Regions from separate parts of the Streptomyces sp. NPDC050422 genome, predicted to be linked through region 3. Evidence: riboswitches for the same ligand, from Rfam matches in the RefSeq annotation. Region 3 holds a riboswitch; each other region holds the start of a gene.
What was found. Region 3 has a riboswitch for cobalamin ahead of ACIBJG_RS31670 (cobalamin biosynthesis protein). Riboswitches for the same ligand answer to the same signal wherever they lie in the genome.

Region 1 (3,254 bases), on a different contig from region 3:
CCGTGCCGCAGACCGCGAGCCCCGCGCCGCAGACCGCGGCGAGCAGGGTGCGCGGCATGCGCAGGTTCCAGATGATGCCGTCGCGGATCGGGCTGAGCCGCGACTCACCGGCTCCGAGGTGGGAGGCGACCGTGGACCAGACGTCGGCGACGGAGATCCGGGCCGGGCCGATGGTGACGGCGAGGGCGACGGACAGGGCGAGCAGCAGGAGTCCGGCGGCCCACAGGAGCCCGCTGCGGATGCCCCGCGTGGACAGGACACCCCGGGTGCACCCAGCCGCGTCCTCGCGCGGTGGCGCGGCCTGTTCGCTGTCCGTCACCCCGCGAGCCCGAAGGTACGCAGCCCGGCGGCGACGCGTTCCACGCCTTCGACGGTCCGGATCGTCGGGTTCATGGCCTGGCCGCTGAGCAGCACGTAGCGCTTGTGCCGGACGGCGTCCATGTTCTTCGTGACGGGGTTGGACTCCAGGAAGGCGATCTTCTTCGCGGCGCTCTCGGCGGTCTGCGACTTGCGGGTCAGATCACCGATGACCAGCACGTCCGGGTCGCGGTCGGCAACGGTCTCCCAGTTGATCTGCGGCCATTCCTCGTGGGTGTCGGCGAAGGCGTTCTCCGCGCCGAGTTCCCGCGTGATGATGCCGGGCGCACCGCAGCAGCCGGCCAGGTACGGGGCTTCGGAGTTGGCGAACCAGTACATCAGGGAGGTGCCGGAGGCGTCGATGCCCCCGGTCGCCTTCCGCACCCGGGCGCGCAGCTCGGCGACGAGCTTCTCGCCGCGCCCGGGAACGCCGAACACCTTGGCCAGGTCGCGCACCTCGGCGTAGACGCTGTCCATGGTCAGGGCGCCGGTGCGGACGCCGTCGCCGTCCTTGCTGTTGTCCTTGGCGGTGCAGTCGGCGGGCGAGACGTACGTGGGGACACCCAGTTTCTCGAACTGCTCGCGGGGGGCGACACCGCCCTTGGCGAGGGTCGATTCGAAGGAGGCGCTGACGAAGTCGGGCTCCTGGTCCAGGACCTTCTCCGACGAGGGGCGGTTGTCGGAGATCCTCGGGACGCCCGCGTTGGCCTTCTCCAGCCCCTTCAGTACCGGATCGGTCCAGGTGGCCGTGGCGGCGAGCCGGCCGGCGAGGCCGAGCGAGAGCAGGATCTCGGTCGATCCCTGGTCGACCGGGACGGCGCGCTTCGGCGCCGCGTCCACGGTGACGGTGCGTCCGCAGTTCTTCAAGTTGACCGGATAGCCGTCGGCTCCCTGGGACTTGGCGGCGGTGCCGTCCTTGCCGCCGCCGCAGGCCGTCAGCAGGATCAGGGCGGCGGTGAGCAGGGCGGCGGAGCGGGCGCGGCCGGTTATGGGCGGCACGGAGTACCTCGGCGTCTCTGGGCCCATGCGCGGGGCCCGGTGTACGGAGTTCCGCGGCCCGGTACCGGACCGTGGGCGCCAGCAGGTCTTCGGACTCGGGTTCATGCGGACGGGACGCCTTCCCGGGAAACCGTGGGTCTCCCAGTGGCCGTGGCCCCGCCCGTCCCCCTCACCGCTGCGCGTCAGTTCCGGATTCGCACCGGATTCCCTGACCCCTACGTGGAGTTCGACTGGCTCCGGGCACGCTACCACGCACCTCCGCGCAGCTCAGCGGCAGTGCACCCCGGCGGTACGGGGCGGTGGGTGCGGCCGGGGCCGCGTGCCGCGCACCACCCCGGCCGCGGGGTGTCCGGGAGGCCCTCGCTCCGGTTACGCCTTGCGGCGAACCGATTCGCCACCACTGGTGAGCGGCCCCCCGCACCACCGTGAGAGCGCGGCGGCGGTGCCCCAGAAGGCCAGCAGGACGACACGCAGACCCAGCCGCCGGACCGCGTCCGCCGTCCGGTGCGGTGTGCCCGTCATCGCGCGCCCCCAGCCGGTTCCCGGGCCACGGTGGTGTGCCAGGCGGCGCCCGGGTCGTCGTACGCGTCGGTGTAGTGGGCTCCGGCGATGGGCCAGTCGGCGAGCAGTTCCCCGGGCAGTGCGAAGGATGCGGCCAGTTCCGGGAGATGGCGGCTCACCGCGGCGACCAGCTGCTCGGTGGCTTCGGTCAGTCCATCGACCTGACCGGCGGTCAGGTGGCCTGCGGCCAGTAGGTCGCCGCTGTTCCGGGCGACCCAGCGCAGCGCGAACAGCCGGGCCAGCTCACCCAGCCGCTCACGGGCCCCGCCGCCGGGCAGAGCAGCGAGCGCGTTCTCGTACGCGTGGGCCGCCTGCCGGTACGCATGGGCCTCGACGCCCCGCAGCGCGGGGCCGGACGCCGCGTTCCAGCGCTCCAGCGGGCCGCCGCCGGGGACCTGCGCCATCCGTGCGGCCGCCCGGGCGAACCAGATGCGCTCCACCTGGTCCAGAAGCCGTCCGAGGAACCGGAGGTCGGCGAGGTCACCGCTCGGAGGGCCGGCGGCGGGCTCCTCCTGCGGGGTCCGTGCCGCGTCGAAGAGCAGGCCGGCGGCCGCCCGGGAGTGGATGGCCAGATTGTCGCCCTCGGCGGTGATGGCGCCCTCGATCCCGGTGACGAGCTCGGTCATGCCGTTGTTCTCCAGCAGACCCTGGGCGCCGCACCGTTCCCGGCACTCGACCATCACGGACCGGGCCTGCCAGGTGATCCATCCCTTGGCGATGTCGACCAGCCGCTCGGCCGCCTCCCGCTCCGCGGGCGGCCGCGCAGCGGCCTTCTCCCACCGGTCGAGTACGCGCCGGTGCAGCAGGCTCATCGCGAAGACGGTGGCCATGGCCTCGGCGAGGGGGCCGTGGTGGCTTCGGTGGGCGACGACCGGCACCGGCGGCGCCGAGCGGCCCCCCGAGACGAGGCGGTGGCCTCCGTAGCGGACGGCGACGGCCAGCGTGGCGCGTGCGGAGCCCACCGCACTGGCGCTCATGCAGATCCGGCCCGTGGTGACTCGTCCGATCGAGGCGAGGAAGCGGCGCCTGCGCCCCTCGGTGTCGCTGCGGAACACCCCGTCGTCGCCGACCCGCCCCTGCGCGCCGCCGAGCAGCGCCCCACGGCCCACGAAGACCTGGTCGAAGGAGGTCAGGCAGTGGTCGACCGGACTGCCCATCCGGGCGGGAAGCCGGCGCACCCGGATCCCGGGCAGGGCCCGGGCCGCGTCCGTGAGCGGCACCAGCAGCAGGAAGACCCCGTGGTCGGAGCCGTCGACGATCAGCCGGGCGGCGACCAGCCCCGACTTGGGGCCGCCGGCCGGGCTGGTGTTGGGCATGAACTTCTGCGCACCGGCATG
Region 2 (3,254 bases), on a different contig from region 3:
TCCCGCAGCTGTTCGAGAACATGTTCCCCGACTGGTTCGCGGGCGTGGCCTTCGCCGCGATCGGCATCGGTGCGCTGGTGCCCGCCGCGATCATGTCGATCGCCGCGGCGAACCTGTTCACCCGCAACATCTACAAGGACTTCCTGAAGCCCGACGCGACACCCGCGCAGGAGACCAAGGTCTCCAAGCTGGTGTCGCTGCTGGTGAAGGTCGGCGCGCTCGCCTTCGTCCTCACCATGGACAAGACGGTCGCGATCAACTTCCAGCTGCTGGGCGGGATCTGGATCCTCCAGACGATGCCGGCCCTGGTCGGCGGGCTGTTCACCCGGTGGTTCCACCGCTGGGCGCTGCTCGCGGGCTGGGCGGTCGGCATGGCCTACGGGACGCTCGCCGCGTACGGGGTCGCCAGCCCGACCCAGAAGCACTTCGGCGGGTCCTCCAAGGAGATCCCGGGCCTCGGCGAGATCGGCTACATCGGCCTGACGGCCATCGTGCTGAACGTCGTGGTGGTCATCGTCCTCACGTTCGTCCTGAACGCCGTCAAGGCGCCCGCCGGGATCGACGAGACCTCCCCGGGCGACTACACCGCGGACGCGGGCGACCCCGGCGTGAAGGCGGAGCTCCCGCCGGCCACCGCCGGTGCGCCGGGCGGCCACTGACCGCCGGATACGCGTGAGCGGGCCGCCGCACCCCTGCGGGCTGGGGTGCGGCGGCCCGTTCGCGTGTCCCGCAGAAAAACCCTTGCGGCTCCGGCCCCCGCGTGCGGCAGACTTCCGCCCATGGACATAGCGATCCGGCCGGTCGAGCCCGCCGAGCACACACTCCTCGGCGAGATCACCGCCGAGGCCTATCTCGGCGACGGGCTCCTGGACTACGGTGCCGACGATCCGTACCTGGTGCAGCTGCGCGACGTACCCCGCCGGGCCGCCGAGGCCGAGGTGCTGGTGGCGGCCGACGCGCGGGGCCGCGTCCTGGGCGGGGTCACCTACGCCCCGCCGGGCAACCCGTGGGCCGACATCGCGGCGGCGGACGAGGCCGAGTTCCGGATGCTGGCGGTCTCCCGCGAGGCCCGCGGCGCCGGGGCGGGCGAGGCGCTCGTACGGGCCTGCATCGACCGCGCACGGGGCGCCGCGGGGGTCACGGGGCTCGTCCTGTCGACGCAGCCGGCGATGCTCGGGGCCCACCGGATCTACGGGCGCCTCGGCTTCGTACGGACCCCCGAGAAGGACTGGAACCCCATCGAGGACCTGAAGCTGCTGACGTACCGTCTGGAGCTGCGCCCTCCGGCGTAACAGCGAGCACGACACAACATGTGGGGGCTGCCGCAACCGGCAGCCCCCACATGTATGCTCATGCCTGCTGTCGCCGCAGGGAAATCCGGTGCGAATCCGGAACTGTCCCGCAACGGTGTATTCGGTGTGCATTTGCGCACCCCCGAGTCCGAGGTCCTGCCGACAGCGCATCCGGCTCGACCGATCCGGATGCCCAGACGTCCGGGCCTCGTGGATGGGCCGGTGGACGCCGCACGGAGCGCTGCCCTGCCGGGTCCCGCTCCGTCCGGCTGCCCCCGCTCCCCCGAAGGCCCCGAGCCGAGCGAGGGAGAGCACCGCGTGACCATCGCGCCAGCCGATCCGGTTTCCGTGGCCGAGTCAACGGGAACCACGAGCGACGGACCGGGGACCGTACTCCTGCGGACCCTGACCGACCTCACCGCCGATCTGCCCGACACCGACCCCGGACGCGTCGCCGCCGCCGCGCTGCGCGGCCGCAACGCCCGGTCGGACGAGGCCGAACTGCGCTCGCTGGCCACCGAGGCCGCCGCGGGCCTGATCTCCGAGGACCCCGCCTACTCCCGGCTCGCCGCCCGCCTCCTCACCCGCACCATCGCGGACGAGGCGGCCGGGCAGGGCGCGACGTCGTTCTCCGCCTCCGTCGCCGTCGGGCACCGCGAGGGCCTGATCGCGGACCGTACCGCCGAGTTCGTCACGCTCCACGCGGCCGCCCTGGACGCGCTGGTCGGGCAGTCGCTCGCCGACGGCGCCGACGACCGCTTCGGCTACTTCGGCCTGCGCACCCTGCACAGCCGCTACCTGCTGCGCCACCCGATCACCCGGCAGGTCATCGAGACGCCGCAGCACTTCATGCTGCGTGTCGCCTCCGGGCTCGCCGAGGACACCTCCGAGCGCGCCCTGGACGAGGTCGCCGCGCTGTACGGGCTGATGAGCCGGCTGGACTACCTGCCCTCCTCCCCCACGCTCTTCAACTCCGGCACCCGGCACCCGCAGATGTCCTCCTGCTACCTGCTGGACTCCCCGCTGGACGAGCTGGACTCGATCTACGACCGCTACCACCAGGTGGCGCGCCTGTCCAAGCACGCGGGCGGCATCGGCCTCTCGTACTCCCGCATCCGCGCCCGCGGTTCGCTGATCCGCGGCACCAACGGGCACTCCAACGGCATCGTGCCGTTCCTGAAGACGCTCGACGCCTCCGTCGCCGCCGTCAACCAGGGCGGCCGGCGCAAGGGCGCCGCCGCCGTCTACCTGGAGACGTGGCACGCGGACATCGAGGAGTTCCTGGAGCTGCGCGACAACACGGGCGAGGACCAGCGGCGCACCCACAACCTCAACCTGGCGCACTGGATCCCCGACGAGTTCATGCGCCGGGTCGACGCGGACGGCACCTGGTCGCTGTTCTCCCCCGCCGACGTGCCGGAACTGGTCGACCTGTGGGGCGACGCGTTCGACGCCGCCTACCGGGCCGCCGAGGCCAAGGGCCTGGCGCGCAAGACCATGCCGGCCCGTGAGCTGTACGGCCGGATGATGCGGACCCTCGCACAGACCGGCCAGGGCTGGATGACGTTCAAGGACGCCTCCAACCGGACCGCGAACCAGACCGCCGAACCGGGCCGTGTCGTGCACTCGTCGAACCTGTGCACGGAGATCCTGGAGGTCACGGACGACGGCGAGACGGCCGTCTGCAACCTCGGCTCGGTCAACCTCGGCGCGTTCGTCGAGGGCGGCACGATCGACTGGGAGCGGCTCGACGCCACCGTCCGTACCGCCGTGACCTTCCTCGACCGGGTCGTGGACATCAACTTCTACCCGACCGAGCAGGCCGGGCGCTCCAACGCCCGCTGGCGGCCGGTGGGTCTGGGCGCCATGGGGCTCCAGGACGTCTTCTTCCAGCTGCGGCTGCCGTTCGACTCCCCCGAGGCCCGCGCCCTGTCGACGAAGATCTCCGAGCGGATCATGCTC
Region 3 (3,254 bases):
ACTGCGTCATACGTGCCCCGAAGCTGCTCCAGGCAGTCCACGACGGTGGACAGGAGCGACTCCTGGCGTCCGCCGTGGTAGCCGCGGGCGCTCATCTCGCCGACCGGACGCCCCATCAGGACGACCTGGCTGGAGCGGTCGCTGCCGGGCTTGAGCAGCACCGGGTTCATCAGGGCGGTCGGCTCCACCCGGGCGGCCTGGGCCTGCATGGCCTGGGCGCGGCCGATCTCCGCGCCCTCGCGGGTGACGAAGGAGTTGAGCGACATGTTCTGCGCCTTGAACGGCGCGACCTTCACGCCCCGGCGCACCAGCCAGCGGCAGATGCCCGCGGTGACGACGCTCTTGCCCGCGTCCGAGGTGGTCCCGGCGACCAGCAGTCCGCCGCTCATGTCGGTCTCCGTCCAGAGAGTCGGGGTGCTGCGGTACGAGGGGGTGCCGTACGGAGTGCTGAGGTGCGGGGGCCGGCGATCCGCCGGGCCGCGAGCCCCGCGCCCAGCCGGGCCGCCACGCTCACGCCGAGGGCGAGCGCGCTGACCCTGCGCGACAGCCGTACGGCGCGCTCGATGTCCGCGGGCTCCACCGCACGGCCCGTCTCCCCGTTGAGCACGGGACGGTGCTCGACCCGGCCGCCGTAGGCGAGCGTCCCGCCGAGCCGTACGCCGAGCGCACCGGCGAACGAGGCTTCCACCGGGCCCGCGTTGGGGCTCGGGTGCTTGGCCGCGTCGACCCGCCAGGCCCGGACCGCGCCCTGCGGGTCTCCTCCTGCCGCGACGGCGAGGAGGGCCGTCAGCCGGGCGCCCGGCCAGCCCGCGAGGTCGTCGAGACGGGCCGAGGCCCAGCCGTAACGCCGGTAGCGGGGCGACTTGTGGCCGACCATCGCGTCGAGCGTGTTGGCGGCCCGGAACCCGACGAGTCCGGGGACGCCGCCCAGCGCACCCCACACCAGGGCGCCGACCACGGCGTCCGAGGTGTTCTCGGCGACGGACTCCACGACGGCGCGGGCGATCTGCGGACCGTCCAGGGACTGCGGGTCACGGCCGCACAGATGCGGCAGCCGCTCCCGGGCCAGGTCGAGATCGCCCGCGGTCAGGGCGTCGCCGATCGACCGGGCCTCGCGGCCCAGCGACGTACCGCCGACGACGGACCAGGTGGCGGCGGCGGTCAGGGCGACGGACGCGGCGGGGTGGCGGCGCAGCGCACGGGCAGCCAGTGCGGCACCCCCGGCGGCGCCTCCGGCGCAGACCAGGGTGTGCAGTGCGCCCCACCCGCGGTGGTCGCGCCACAGACGGCGTTCGACGCCTGCCGCGGCCCGCCCGAAGGCGGCGACCGGGTGCCCCCTGCGGGGGTCACCGAGCAGCAGATCGCCGATCAGACCGGCCGTGGCGCCGTACGCGAAGACGCGATCGGCACGCACGGTTCAGCCGGCCGTTGCGCCTCGAAGGACCTGGGGACCTGGGATGGGTTGCACAGGGACGGACGCACGGCAGCCGGGCATGGCGATATGTCCTCACTCAGGGTCCGCGCCCTGGTTCGACGTGACGGCGACGAGAGTCTCCTGGCTTCCGGATCCGCAGTTCCCCCGGCCTTCCAGTCCGCTTGCGTGGACCGTGACTTCCGTGGTGGGGGACTGCTCCCCGGTGACAGTGGCGGGACCGCGCCGGATTCGCACCGGCTTCCTCTGCTGTCGCCGTAATGGCTCCGGCAGTCCACCACGCCCCGCGAACACCCGTCAACTCGCCGTTGACCTGCGACGGTGCAGTGTGCTGAGACGCACATCGGGCCGGTACGCACACGAGGTGCGTCCGGCCCGATGCGGATGAGCGGGAAGGGGGTGGTGGGGCTCAGGCGACGATCAGATAGATGCCGTAGGCCACGGCCGCGGCGCACAGTCCGAAACAGACGTACGCGCCGGCGCGGACCAGCAGGAGCGAACCGCCCGCCGAGCCACCTGCCGAACCGCTCGCCGATCCGCCCTGCGTGGCCGGTTCCTGCTGCTTGGAGAGGCCGACGATGCCGAGGGTGAAGAGGCCCACGAGCGCGACGGTGGCGACGAGGGAGACGCCGAAGACGGTGCCGAGGGCTGCCCAGTCGATGTTCATGTGGATCTGTCCTTACCGGAGGCTCTTAGACCGTGGCGGGTCGGGCCGGGTCGGTGACCGGTCCGGCGGGGGCCGGGATGGTGGCCGTGAGTTCGTGGGTCTGGGCAGCCGTGGTGGGCGGCGGGCTGACGGCCGCGATGGCGGTGGTGACGACGCCCGCGGGCTCGGCGTCCGCGTCCTGGCCGCCCGGGGCGACGTCCCCGTGCCCGACGGGCTTGCGGCGGGACAGCACCCAGATCGCACCGGAGCCCGCGATCAGCAGCGCCGCGACGACCACGACACCCCAGGTGCCCTGCTTGGTGAGGAACTCGGCGCCCGCTCCGACCAGACCTGCGGCCGGCAGGGTCAGGCCCCAGGCGACGAACATGCGGGTGGCGGTGGACCAGCGGACCACGCCCCCCTTGCGGCCGAGGCCCGCACCCATGACGGCACCGGAGCACGACTGAGTGGTGGAGAGGGAGAAGCCGAGGTGCGAGGAGGCCAGGATGACGGTGGCCGCACTGGTCTGGGCGGCGAAGCCCTGCGGCGGCTTCAGCTCGGTCAGGCCGCTGCCCATGGTGCGGATGATGCGCCAGCCGCCCAGGTAGGTACCGAGTGCGATGGCGAGACCGGCGCACACGATGACCCAGACCGGCGGGTTGGAGCCGGGGGAGAGGACGCCGCCGGTGACCAGGGCGAGCGTGATGATGCCCATGGTCTTCTGTGCGTCGTTGGTGCCGTGCGCGAGCGACACGAGCCCGGCCGAGGCGATCTGGCCGGCGCGGTAACCCTTCGCGGTGGCCTTCTCCTGGGCGCCGCCCGTGACCTTCCCGCCGATGCGGTACGTCAGCTTGGTGGCCAGCAGTGCGGCGATTCCGGCGACGACCGGTGCGGCGATCGCGGGGAGCAGCACCTTGGTGACGACGGTGCCGCCGTCGACCGACGACCAGCCCGCCGACATCACCGCGGCGCCGATCAGGCCGCCGAACAGTGCGTGGGAGGAGCTGGACGGCAGGCCGACCAGCCAGGTCAGGAGATTCCACAGGATGGCGCCGACGAGCGCCGCGAAGATGACCTCGGTTCTGAGCCCGTCTTCGTTGACGATCCCGCCGGAGATCGTCTTGGCGACCTCCACCGACAGGAACGCGCCTACGAGGTTGAGAACGGCGGACATGG

Region 1: it holds a riboswitch for cobalamin, as region 3 does, so the genes downstream of both, ACIBJG_RS07275 (ABC transporter substrate-binding protein) here and ACIBJG_RS31670 (cobalamin biosynthesis protein) in region 3, are expected to answer to the same signal.
Region 2: it holds a riboswitch for cobalamin, as region 3 does, so the genes downstream of both, ACIBJG_RS15720 (ribonucleoside-diphosphate reductase subunit alpha) here and ACIBJG_RS31670 (cobalamin biosynthesis protein) in region 3, are expected to answer to the same signal.

What each region holds. Positions count from the first base shown of each region.
Region 1 is NZ_JBITIE010000004.1:214,081-217,334, reverse strand. It holds gene ACIBJG_RS07280 (FecCD family ABC transporter permease) at 1-256, opposite strand, end outside; gene ACIBJG_RS07275 (ABC transporter substrate-binding protein) at 316-1,383, opposite strand; cobalamin riboswitch at 1,419-1,606, opposite strand; gene ACIBJG_RS07270 (hypothetical protein) at 1,726-1,878, opposite strand; gene ACIBJG_RS07265 (acyl-CoA dehydrogenase) at 1,875-3,254, opposite strand, start outside.
Region 2 is NZ_JBITIE010000009.1:106,878-110,131, reverse strand. It holds gene mctP (monocarboxylate uptake permease MctP) at 1-659, shown strand, start outside; gene ACIBJG_RS15725 (GNAT family N-acetyltransferase) at 780-1,292, shown strand; cobalamin riboswitch at 1,340-1,471, shown strand; gene ACIBJG_RS15720 (ribonucleoside-diphosphate reductase subunit alpha) at 1,611-3,254, shown strand, end outside.
Region 3 is NZ_JBITIE010000023.1:74,658-77,911, forward strand. It holds gene ACIBJG_RS31665 (cobyric acid synthase) at 1-389, opposite strand, end outside; gene ACIBJG_RS31670 (cobalamin biosynthesis protein) at 386-1,414, opposite strand; cobalamin riboswitch at 1,549-1,680, opposite strand; gene ACIBJG_RS31675 (hypothetical protein) at 1,842-2,099, opposite strand; gene ACIBJG_RS31680 (anion permease) at 2,125-3,254, opposite strand, start outside.